One region of the Arthrobacter sp. B2I5 genome, then DNA from elsewhere that is predicted to be linked to it. Evidence: predicted binding sites of a transcription regulator. Region 1 holds the regulator's gene; each other region holds the start of a gene.
The links. Region 1 encodes LexA, which represses DNA repair genes until DNA is damaged. Its sites were predicted from a motif close to TCGAACANNTGTTCGA; they were not measured.

Region 1 (3,271 bases):
CTTGAGCTGGCCCTTGCCGGCGCGCCAAACGGCCTGCTCCCCAACGGCCTGAATGATGAACAGCTGGACTGCATCGACCAGCTTCGGGAGGCGTGCCGCGCCGCATTGTCGGATTCCAAGGGGGACAGCAACACCACTGCGGACGGCGGCCGGCAGCTGGCGCGGTCCCGCCTCATGCTCATCCTCGAACTGTGTGAGCGTCTGATCGCTGCCAGGGAAAACCGGGAAGTCGTCTGGTTATCCCGCGCCGGCACATTCGACCCAGGCCAGGGATACACGCAGCCCGACGACAACGCACCCGTGCTGATCAACATCGCACCGCTTTCCGTTGCGGGCAGGTTGCGGGAAGGGCTCTTCGCCGGGCACACCGTCGTCTTGACGTCCGCGACGCTGGCGATTGGTTCCGCTTTCGAGCCCGCGGCCGGTGGACTGGGCCTCATCGGTGAAGGTGCACCCAGCTGGACGGGCGTGGATGTCGGCTCGCCCTTCGATTACCCCAAACAGGGCATCCTCTATGTGGCCGGCCACCTGCCAAAACCCGGCCGCGGCGTTTCCCCCGAGGCGCTGGAGGAACTGGAGGCGCTTATCAAAGCGTCGGGCGGCGGGGCTCTGTGCCTGTTTTCATCGCGCCGGGCGGCCGAAGAGGCCGCCGACGCCCTCCGGCCCAAGCTCGACGTGACTGTCCTCTGCCAGGGTGAATCGACCATGACTGCCCTGGTCAAGCAGTTCGCCGACGAACCGGACACCTGCCTTTTCGGGACGATGTCCCTGTGGCAGGGGGTTGATGTTCCGGGAGGCTCCTGCCGCCTTGTAGTGATCGACCGCATACCGTTCCCCAGGCCGGACGATCCGCTGATGACGGCGCGTTCACGTGCCGTGGCGCAGGCCGGCGGGAACGGCTTCATGTCGGTGTCGGCCACGCACGCCGCCATCCGGCTGGCCCAGGGCGCCGGCCGGCTGATTCGGTCCACCGGAGACAAAGGTGTGGTGGCCGTCCTGGACTCCCGGCTGGCCACTGAACGCTATGCCGGCTTCCTGCGGGGAGCGCTCCCGCCGTTCTGGGCCACCACGGACCGCAGCAAGGCGCTGGCCGCATTAACCAGGCTCGGAGCGGACGCGGCCAGATAGTTGACGCCCAGGGACAACTTCCCAGTAAACGTCCGGACCGCTGGCCAAGGATGAACGTGGCCGGCGGATCCTTGGCTCAAGGAAACGGCTAAAGGGAACGCAGGACCGAGACCACTTTGCCCATGATGGTGGCGTGGTCTCCCAGGATGGGTTCGTACTGGGTGTTCTGGGGGAGCAGCCAGGTGTGGCCGTCACGCTGGCGGAACGTCTTGACGGTCGCCTCGTCATCGAGCAGGGCCGCAACGATGTCCCCGTTGGCAGCGTCCGCCTGGCGCCTCACCACCACCCAGTCACCGTCACAGATGGCCGCGTCCACCATGGAATCGCCTGCCACCCTGAGCATGAACAGTTCGCCCTGTCCAACGAGCTGGCGGGGGAGCGGCATGACGTCCTCGACGAGTTGCTCGGCAAGGATGGGGCCGCCGGCAGCAATCCGGCCAACCAGCGGAACCATGGCCGTATCAAGAGCGGTGGGCAGTTCCGTCACCGTGGCTCCGCTGCCCTGGGCCTGAGGTGCAGGAGATGTGCCTGCTGCCTTGCCGCCGCCGCCGTCCAGCGTGAGGGGCATCAGGACTTCCATGGCGCGCGGCCGCTTGGGGTCGCGCCGCAGGTAACCCAGCTTTTCCAGTTGCGAGAGCTGGTGGGTCACGCTGGAGAGGCTCGCCAGGCCCACGGTGTCGCCGATTTCGCGCATGGAGGGCGGGTACCCGTTTTCATTGACTGAGCGCTGGATGGTTTCGAGGATCTTCTTCTGCCGCGGCGTCAAACCCTTGGCCGTCTTCTTCGATTGCGGGGCGGTCCTGCCCCCGGCGGCTGCTGCTGCCATATTCGCCAATGCCTTTCGCTTGCCGCCGGATCTTCCAGGAGCACTGTTTCCCAGCACCCCCTGAAGGACTGCCACTGTCATTGTCAGACCCTGCTGTTCAACTTCAGTGGTGGTTGTTCTGTGATTTCAAAGCTAGGCCAGCCACATGGGTTTTTCAAACATTTGTTCTAGCGAGTCTCGACATTATTCGTTGATAGGTGCTAAAACTAAACAAGCAAAGTTCGAACATGTGTTCTAACCAGTGCCTGCCCTATTCGAAGACGCAGCCGGAAGAAGTAAGCGGCGCGGAACGAATCGAGGGGCGGTTGGCTGGGTGGACACCCGGGCAGCACGGCAGGTCCAGGAGGGCTCAGTTCATGTCAGCTATATCTCTTCACCAGGTTTCACTCCCGCAGGCGGTTTCCCTCCAGGGGCGGAAGACTTCAAAGCGCTCGATTTCTTCAAGCAGCGCCCGCCCCTCAGCAGCACCTTTGCGGCTCACACGGCGGGGGCAGGTCGTCCTGATCGGAGTTCCGCTTGTACTACTCGCCGTCCTCCTGATGTCCCTGGCCGGACTCTTCAACTCGCCGGCCAAGGCTTCCGATTCCGCTGCGGACCTGGCCGTGACGCCCACGGTTACGGTAACGGTGCAGGCCGGGCAGTCGCTGTGGTCCATCGCCGGGGCCGTTGCTCCGGACCGGGATGCCCGGGACGTGGTGGCAGATATCGTCCAGCTCAACAACCTTTCCGCCGGCGCCGTCCTGCCTGGCCAGCAACTGTTCGTCCCTACGCGCTAAGGGGATGCGGGCGTCAGTCCTGGTAGAAACCCCGGCAATTGGCCGCCACGCCCTTGGCGAACAGCACCCGTCACATTTTCCGGTGGTTGTCCCGGCAACTAAACTGTTCAGGTGAACGACCAGCTAGAACGTCTGAACCGGCTTCCCCTCCGCAGCAATCTTCGTGGGCTGACCCCTTACGGGGCACCCCAACTGGACGTCCCCATCCTGCTGAATGTCAATGAGAACACCCATGGTGTTCCGGCGGACGTGCGTGCCGCCATCAGTGCCGCCGTCACGGAGGCTGCTGCAGGGCTCAACCGCTATCCTGACCGGGAGTTTACTGAACTGCGGAAGGCATTGGCGGAATACCTGGGGCACGGGCTCGACGAAACCAACCTTTGGGCAGCCAATGGCTCCAACGAGGTGCTGCAGCAGATCCTGCAGGCCTTTGGCGGGCCGGGACGCACCGCCCTCGGCTTCCCGCCCACGTACTCCATGTACCCCCTGTTGGCCAGCGGAACGGACACCGGGTACATCACGGGTCAACGTGCGGAAGGCT
Region 2 (3,271 bases), 1.7 Mb from region 1:
GTGAGGGCACCCGCCCCGGCGGACGGAAGTGTCTGGCTCATGGTGTTCCTTTGGTGTGACGACATTGTCGCGGATGTGGATCTGGGGGTCGCAGCCGCCGCTGCCTTGGTGCGGGCGGGGCGCGATGCGGCTGGAGTCCGGAAAAGACCCAAGCATTTGTAGCCACATGGTGGGAGCTACTTGTGCGATATAGAAACTATGACTGTGAGGGCAGTCACCTGTCAAGAAAATACTCACCATCTAGAAATAGCTCTCACATTGTGGGAACATCGATCCATGAGTGTGAACCAAACCACAGCGGTCAATGAAGAATCCGCTGCTGCCGAAGAGCCTGTGAACGCCATGCCCCCGGAAGCCAAGGTCGGCGCCCGTCCTGCGGACCGTACGGACATGGTGGGCAAAGCCCTGGGCCTGCTGGTCCTGCTGGGGGACGAGCCGCGCGGGGCCAGCGCCGCGGAGATTTCCCGTCGGGCGGAACTGCCGTTCAGTACCACCTACCGGCTCCTGGGATCCCTGACCCGTGACGGCTTTGTGGACTACGAGCCGGACGGCCGCCGCTACCATCTGGGTCTGCGCATCTTCCAGCTGGGCCAGCGTGTGTCCAACCATCATGGCTTCGCCGGCACTGCTACCCCGGTCCTGCGCCGGGTCACCGCCGAGACCGGCGAGGCAACCATCCTCAGCGTCCGCGACGGCCACCATCACCTGACGGTCAGCAAAGTGGACGGTCCCCAGATGTTCCGGGTGACCAGCGACCCCGGCCACCTGGGCTCCCTGTCCACCACCGCCGTCGGAAAAGCCCTGGTGGCCTTCGCCGAGGATGCGGAGCGGGAAAGGCTCCTGGCGGAGTTGCCGCTGGAAGCGCTCACCGACAAGTCCATCACGGACCGGGATGCATTCCGCGCCGAAATCGAGCAGGTGCGCCGGCAGGGCTACGCCGTCATGGATGAGGAAAATGAGGCCGGCATGCGCGCCGTGGCCGTCCCGCTGCTCAACAGCCAGGGGCATGCCTTTGCATCGCTGGCAACCGCGGTGCCGGTCTTCCGCTTGGGCCTTGAGGAGTTGAAGGCCCACGTTCCACTGCTGCAGGAAGCTGCCGCGGAGCTGGCCGCCAGGCTACCGCAGCGCTAGCAGCCAAAGAAATCACCGTGTTTTTGGAGTGCGATTGTTCGCATCTAGAACAAGAGTGCGATAAGTGAACAATTGATGTACCGTAATCCCTGTCACCCCGCAGCGCGGCCCAACTTCCGCGACCTGCCAGGTGCCGTACCAAAGGAGCTGCACGCATGAGCAATCGAACTGAGTCCTACCTGGTGGGACTGGTTGGTGATGGCGTCACGCCATCGCTCACGCCGCCCATGCACGAACGGGAAGGTGACGTGCAGGGCCTGCGCTACCTGTACCGCCCCATCGACCTGCTGGAGCTGGGCCTGACCGGAGAGTCGGTGGGCGCCATCCTGCACAGCGCCAGGACCCTTGGCTTCAACGGCCTGAACATCACCCACCCCTGCAAACAGCTGGTCCTGCAGCATCTGGATGAGGTGAGCCCGGACGCCCGCCGGCTGGGCGCCGTGAACACCGTGGTGATCCGCGACGGCCGCTTCATCGGCCACAACACTGACTTCTCCGGCTTCGCCGCCGCCTTGTCGTCCGGCCTCCCCGGAGCCCGGCTGGACCGTGTGGTGCAGCTGGGCGCCGGCGGTGCCGGATCCGCCGTCGCCTACGCCCTGCTGACGGCCGGCGTCCGCACGCTGCACCTGGTGGATATGGACCCGATGCGGGCCGAGGCCCGGGCTGCCGAGCTGGCAGGCTTTTTCCCGGACAGCACCGTGACGGCAGGCACGACGGCGGAGCTGCCGCAGCTGATGCGCGGGGCCGACGGCCTGGTGCACTGCACCCCCGTGGGCATGGCCGCCCACCCCGGTGTGCCGCTGGACCTGGACCTGCTGGAGTCCCGGCACTGGGTGGCGGACATCGTCTACCGCCCCATCGACACCGAACTGGTCCGGGCTGCCCGGGCCAAGGGCTGTGACGTCCTGGACGGCGGGCGGATGGCCGTGGGCCAGGCTGCGGATGCGTTCCGGATCTTCACGGGCCTGGACGCTGATCCGGACCGCATGCGCAGCCACTTCCTGGAGCTTGTGGCCGCCGAGGAGGTGAACGCCTGATGCGCACCGGAATCGCCACCGTCTGCCTGTCCGGCACCCTCAAAGAGAAAATGCAGGCGTGCGCCATCGCCGGCTTCGACGGCATCGAAATCTTCGAACAGGACCTAGTCACCTCACCGCTCAGTCCCGAGGACGTGCGGAAGATGGCCGCGGACCTGGGCCTTGGCCTGGACCTGTACCAGCCGTTCCGCGACTTCGACGGCGTCACCCCGGACCTGCTCAAGGCCAACCTCCGCAGGGCTGAGGCCAAGTTCAAGCTCATGGCCCGGCTGGGCATGGACACCATCCTGGTCTGCTCCAACGTGGCCACCGCCAGCATCGACGACGACGGCCTCCGCGCCGAACAGCTGGCACAGCTTGCCAACCTGGCCGGGGACCACGGCGTCAAGGTGGCCTATGAAGCGCTGGCCTGGGGCAAATACGTCAACGACTACGAGCACGCCTACCGGCTGGTGGAAACGGTGGACCACCCCAACCTGGGGACCTGCCTGGACTCCTTCCACATCCTCTCCAGGGACTGGGAGACCTCCCACATCGAGGCGTTCAACCCGGACAAGATCTTCTTCGTGCAGGTGGCCGACGCCCCAAAGCTCTCCATGGACGTGCTGTCCTGGAGCCGGCACTACCGGGTCTTCCCGGGCGAGGGGCAGTTTGAACTGGCCAAGTTCATGGGCCACGTGGTCCGTGCGGGCTACACCGGACCTGTTTCGCTGGAGGTCTTCAACGACGTTTTCCGCCAGTCCGATGTGGAGCGAACGGCCGTGGACGCCATGCGTTCGCTGATCTGGCTTGAAGAGCAAAGCGCCAAATGGCTCGCGGACGCTGAAGGGGCGCCAAACAACGGCGCCGCGCTCCGCCGTCGTTATCCCATGGAACTGGCCACACTGCCCAAGGTGAACGAACCTGCCAACTTCAACTTCGCCGAGGTCAAGGCGGATGACACCGCGCAGCTCGAGCGGCTCCTGGGCCAGCTCGGCTTCACGTTCGAAGGCAGGCACCGCACCAAGGACGTCCAGCTGTGGACCATGGGCCAGGCACGGGTGATCATCAACGAACAGGCGGCGCAGCACGCTGAACCGGCCATCGCCGCGCTGGGGTTCGAC
Region 3 (3,271 bases), 890 kb from region 1:
CGCCACAACTGCTTGGCGATCTCCCCCACCTCGCCGTCGTCCATGCCCAGCGCCAGCCCGGCGTCGCGGACCGCACCCCGCGCCCTGTACCCGTTTTGCATGCTCATCAGGGTGACCCGCTCGGAACCGAACCGGTCGAAGATCCTGCGGTACACATTGTGGCGTTCGGCGCTCTCGACATCGATGTCTATGTCCGGCAGCGTGGCGCGGTCGTTGGAGAGGAAACGTTCGAAAATCAGGTCGTGCTGGAGGGGATTCACATGGCTGACCTCGATCAGGTAGTTGACCAGGCTGGAGGCACCGGATCCCCTGGCTGCCGCCCTGACCCCCATGTCCTGGATCATCCGGGACACCTCCGCCACCGTGAGGAAATAGGAGGAGAAACCGAGGTTGTTGATGATGCCGAGCTCATGCTCCAGCCGGGACAGCATCTCCTGTTCCTGCTTACCGGTGATCCCCGGGAACCGCCTGCCGATCCCTGCATGGCAGCGCTGGATCAGTTCAGAGTGCGGGTCCTGGCTGATGCCAATCACAGAGGCCTCAGGAACTACGGGCTGCTTCCACCCCATATCGGTGGCGGGATCTATCCGGCAGAGGTCGGCGAGCGCCTCTGTCTGAGCCATCAGCTGCTTAAGATCAGCGGCGCCATACCCTGCAGCGGAAATAATTTCCTTTCCCAGCCCCAGCATCTGTTCCGGGGTTTTCAGCCAGCCCTGCCCGGTGGGTTGCAGGAGGGGTTCCCCTGCCAGTTCCGGAAGGGACTTCAGGGTCCTGGCAGAGTCCAGGACATCGGCGGTTGGTGCGCCGTCTGCGGCGCAGTACCTGACGGCATTGGTGAGGATTGCGGGTACGCGGTGTTCCTCGGCGAGCCTGAGCATGCGGACTGCATGGGCGGTGCTGAACGGAGTCCCCGGAGCGCTGAGCTGGGAGACGATTTCCGCCACGACAGTTCCTGCGGGCATGGCATCCAGCCACTGCCTGAACAGGGTCCGGGGGCGCAGGTAACGGCGGCCTCCCATGGCCCGTCCGACGTCGGAATCCGGTCCTATCAGGACGGTCAGAACCGGCTTGAGGGTTTGGGGATCAAGGGTTCGGGAGGCGAGTTCAGCGCGGGTGACGGCGGCCGGCACGGCGCCACCGGCTTTGCCTGAGGTCCTGGCGTGGGCATCGGACACCAGCCGGCATAGCGCACGGTACCCGGCACCATGGTTGTTGCCCCGGGCAAGCACCACCGCTCTGCCGGCTACCTGCGTGCGGTGATCGCCGTCGTCGTCAAAAACTGCAAGGTCCACCCCCACTATGGGGTCGATGCCCGCAGCCATGCATGCCTTGAGGTGCTTGATGGTGCCGTACAGTCCGTCCCGGTCGGTGCAGGCCAGGGCGGTTGCGCCGTCGGCCGCGGCCGCCATTGCCAGCTCTTCAGGCCAGGAGACGCCGTAGTGGGAACTGAATGCCGTGGAAACGTGGAGGTGGGTAAAGCTCATACTGTTCAGGGTTCAGGCTGTTCTGTGGTCATGCTGTTTTAGGGCGAAGGACGTCATGGATCCGCAGCAGCCGCCAACGGCCACTGCGGATATGGCGGGTCAGATCAAGGGTGAGCGGTTCCGCGCCTTCCCCTGGACCCGGCGGAGGGGACGCCGCCGGGACAGGCTGCACCTGGACCCGCCAGATTTCGTGGTCCACGACGCCTGGCCCGCTTCCCAGCGGAGCCCGGGTGTCCTCCGCCCACCACTGCCGGCGTTCATACCACCGGACGGGTTCGGCGCAGACGAGGTACGGCTTTCCTGACCAGGTCAAGGATTCAGGCTGCCCGGCAGCGGAACACACCACGTCAACGGACTCGCTGAACATGCCCACGCGCGCCTCCCGGACCGTTCTTCCTCACAAGGATTCGAATATGTATTCGAATAAATCCAGTCTACGCCGGGAGGCCGGCAAAACATAGGCGGGGGTGGACGGAGCGTGCGGCAGGTAGCAGGATGATGGCATGAGTACCGATGACGCACTCCTGAAGCAGGCAAGCATCAAGACGCAGGACTCCACCCTCGTCGCACGGTTCGATATCGACGGCGCCATTCCGGATTCCGGCGCTTACGTGGTGGGCCTGATGGGAGCCTCGCCGGACTATTCAATGCAACGCCGGCTGTGCATTGAATTCATGAACGGGGAGGCAATTGCCTGCTACTCGTTCAACCGGGACCAGGGAATCGAGGAAGACTACGACCTGTCCGGGGTGTCCCACTCGGAGAACAGCATCACTGGAAGCTTTCCCCTCACTGCCTTGAACGGGCTCGGGCAGGGGCATGTCCTGTCGGCCTTCAGCGAGGCGGACGGGCGGGAGTTCCAGCACGGGGTGCCGGTGGAGGAAACCCTTTAGGGGCTCCTCCACCCCATCCTGTATGTCAGCTGTTCTTGTTGTGGATCCGCAGTTCAAGTTCAATGAACGCGGAGATCATTGCCCGGTAGGTTGATTCCACGATGTCCGGATCGATGTCCTTTTTCTCCGCGGCGGACCGGACATGCTCAATGATCCGCTCCACCCGGCCCGGGGCACGCACTTCGGCGTCGTCGCCCTTGAGCGTCCCGGCAATCCTGATCAGCCGTTCGCGGCGGGCGATGAGGGTGACAATCTGTTCATCCACTTCGTCAACGGCAACCCGAACGGCAGCGAGCTGTTCCTTGTCGGCCCGGGCATCCCTATCGTTTCCTTGAATTGTCGCCATCATCTGACAGTATCGAAGCATGGAGCCCAGAGTCGACTTTATCTCCCTCGGAGTCCGCAATGTTCCGCAATCGCGCGCCTTCTACGTTGACGGGCTCGGCTGGCCGGTGCACCGGGAGCTTGCCGGGGAGGTGCTGTTCATCCAGGTAAACCACGGCCTGGTGCTCTCCCTTTGGGACGTACGCCAGATGCAGGCCCAAGCAGTCACCGGACCGCCCGCAGGCGTCCCCTCCATCACCCTCAGCCACAACGTGGGAAGCCCCGGGGAAGTGGACAAGGTCATGGCGGAGGCCGCGGAGGCAGGCGCTGCCATCATTGCGGAACCGGTCACCAAGCCGTGGGGCGGCTACACGGGCTACTTCGCCGACCCCGACGGATTCCGCTGGGAGGTGGCGTACAACCCCACCTGGGGAGTGGACGACGCCGGCCGGGTCACCGTCTGAGGCCCGCCGCGCCATCGGCGGCGGCTGCTAGAACAGGGCTTCGACCGGGCGGATCAGTTCCGGGCCGTTGTTCCGGACGTTCCCCACTTCCTTGCCCACGGAATCC

Region 2: the regulator LexA is predicted to act here: its motif matches at 1,177-1,192, upstream of QFZ60_RS20895 (shikimate dehydrogenase).
Region 3: the regulator LexA is predicted to act here: its motif matches at 1,892-1,907, upstream of QFZ60_RS09180 (DUF6504 family protein).

Annotation. Positions count from the first base shown of each region.
Region 1 is NZ_JAUSYF010000001.1:2,801,958-2,805,228, reverse strand. Features, by position in the region: gene QFZ60_RS13170 (ATP-dependent DNA helicase) at 1-1,128, shown strand, start outside; gene lexA (transcriptional repressor LexA) at 1,217-1,954, opposite strand; gene QFZ60_RS13160 (LysM peptidoglycan-binding domain-containing protein) at 2,389-2,730, shown strand; gene QFZ60_RS13155 (histidinol-phosphate transaminase) at 2,842-3,271, shown strand, end outside.
Region 2 is NZ_JAUSYF010000001.1:4,490,722-4,493,992, forward strand. Features, by position in the region: gene QFZ60_RS20885 (MFS transporter) at 1-41, opposite strand, end outside; gene QFZ60_RS20890 (IclR family transcriptional regulator) at 277-1,131, shown strand; gene QFZ60_RS20895 (shikimate dehydrogenase) at 1,287-2,168, shown strand; gene QFZ60_RS20900 (bifunctional sugar phosphate isomerase/epimerase/4-hydroxyphenylpyruvate dioxygenase family protein) at 2,168-3,271, shown strand, end outside.
Region 3 is NZ_JAUSYF010000001.1:1,908,315-1,911,585, reverse strand. Features, by position in the region: gene QFZ60_RS09185 (DNA polymerase III subunit alpha) at 1-1,484, opposite strand, end outside; gene QFZ60_RS09180 (DUF6504 family protein) at 1,513-1,857, opposite strand; gene QFZ60_RS09175 (hypothetical protein) at 1,988-2,377, shown strand; gene QFZ60_RS09170 (chorismate mutase) at 2,403-2,726, opposite strand; gene QFZ60_RS09165 (VOC family protein) at 2,743-3,165, shown strand; gene QFZ60_RS09160 (SOS response-associated peptidase) at 3,193-3,271, opposite strand, start outside.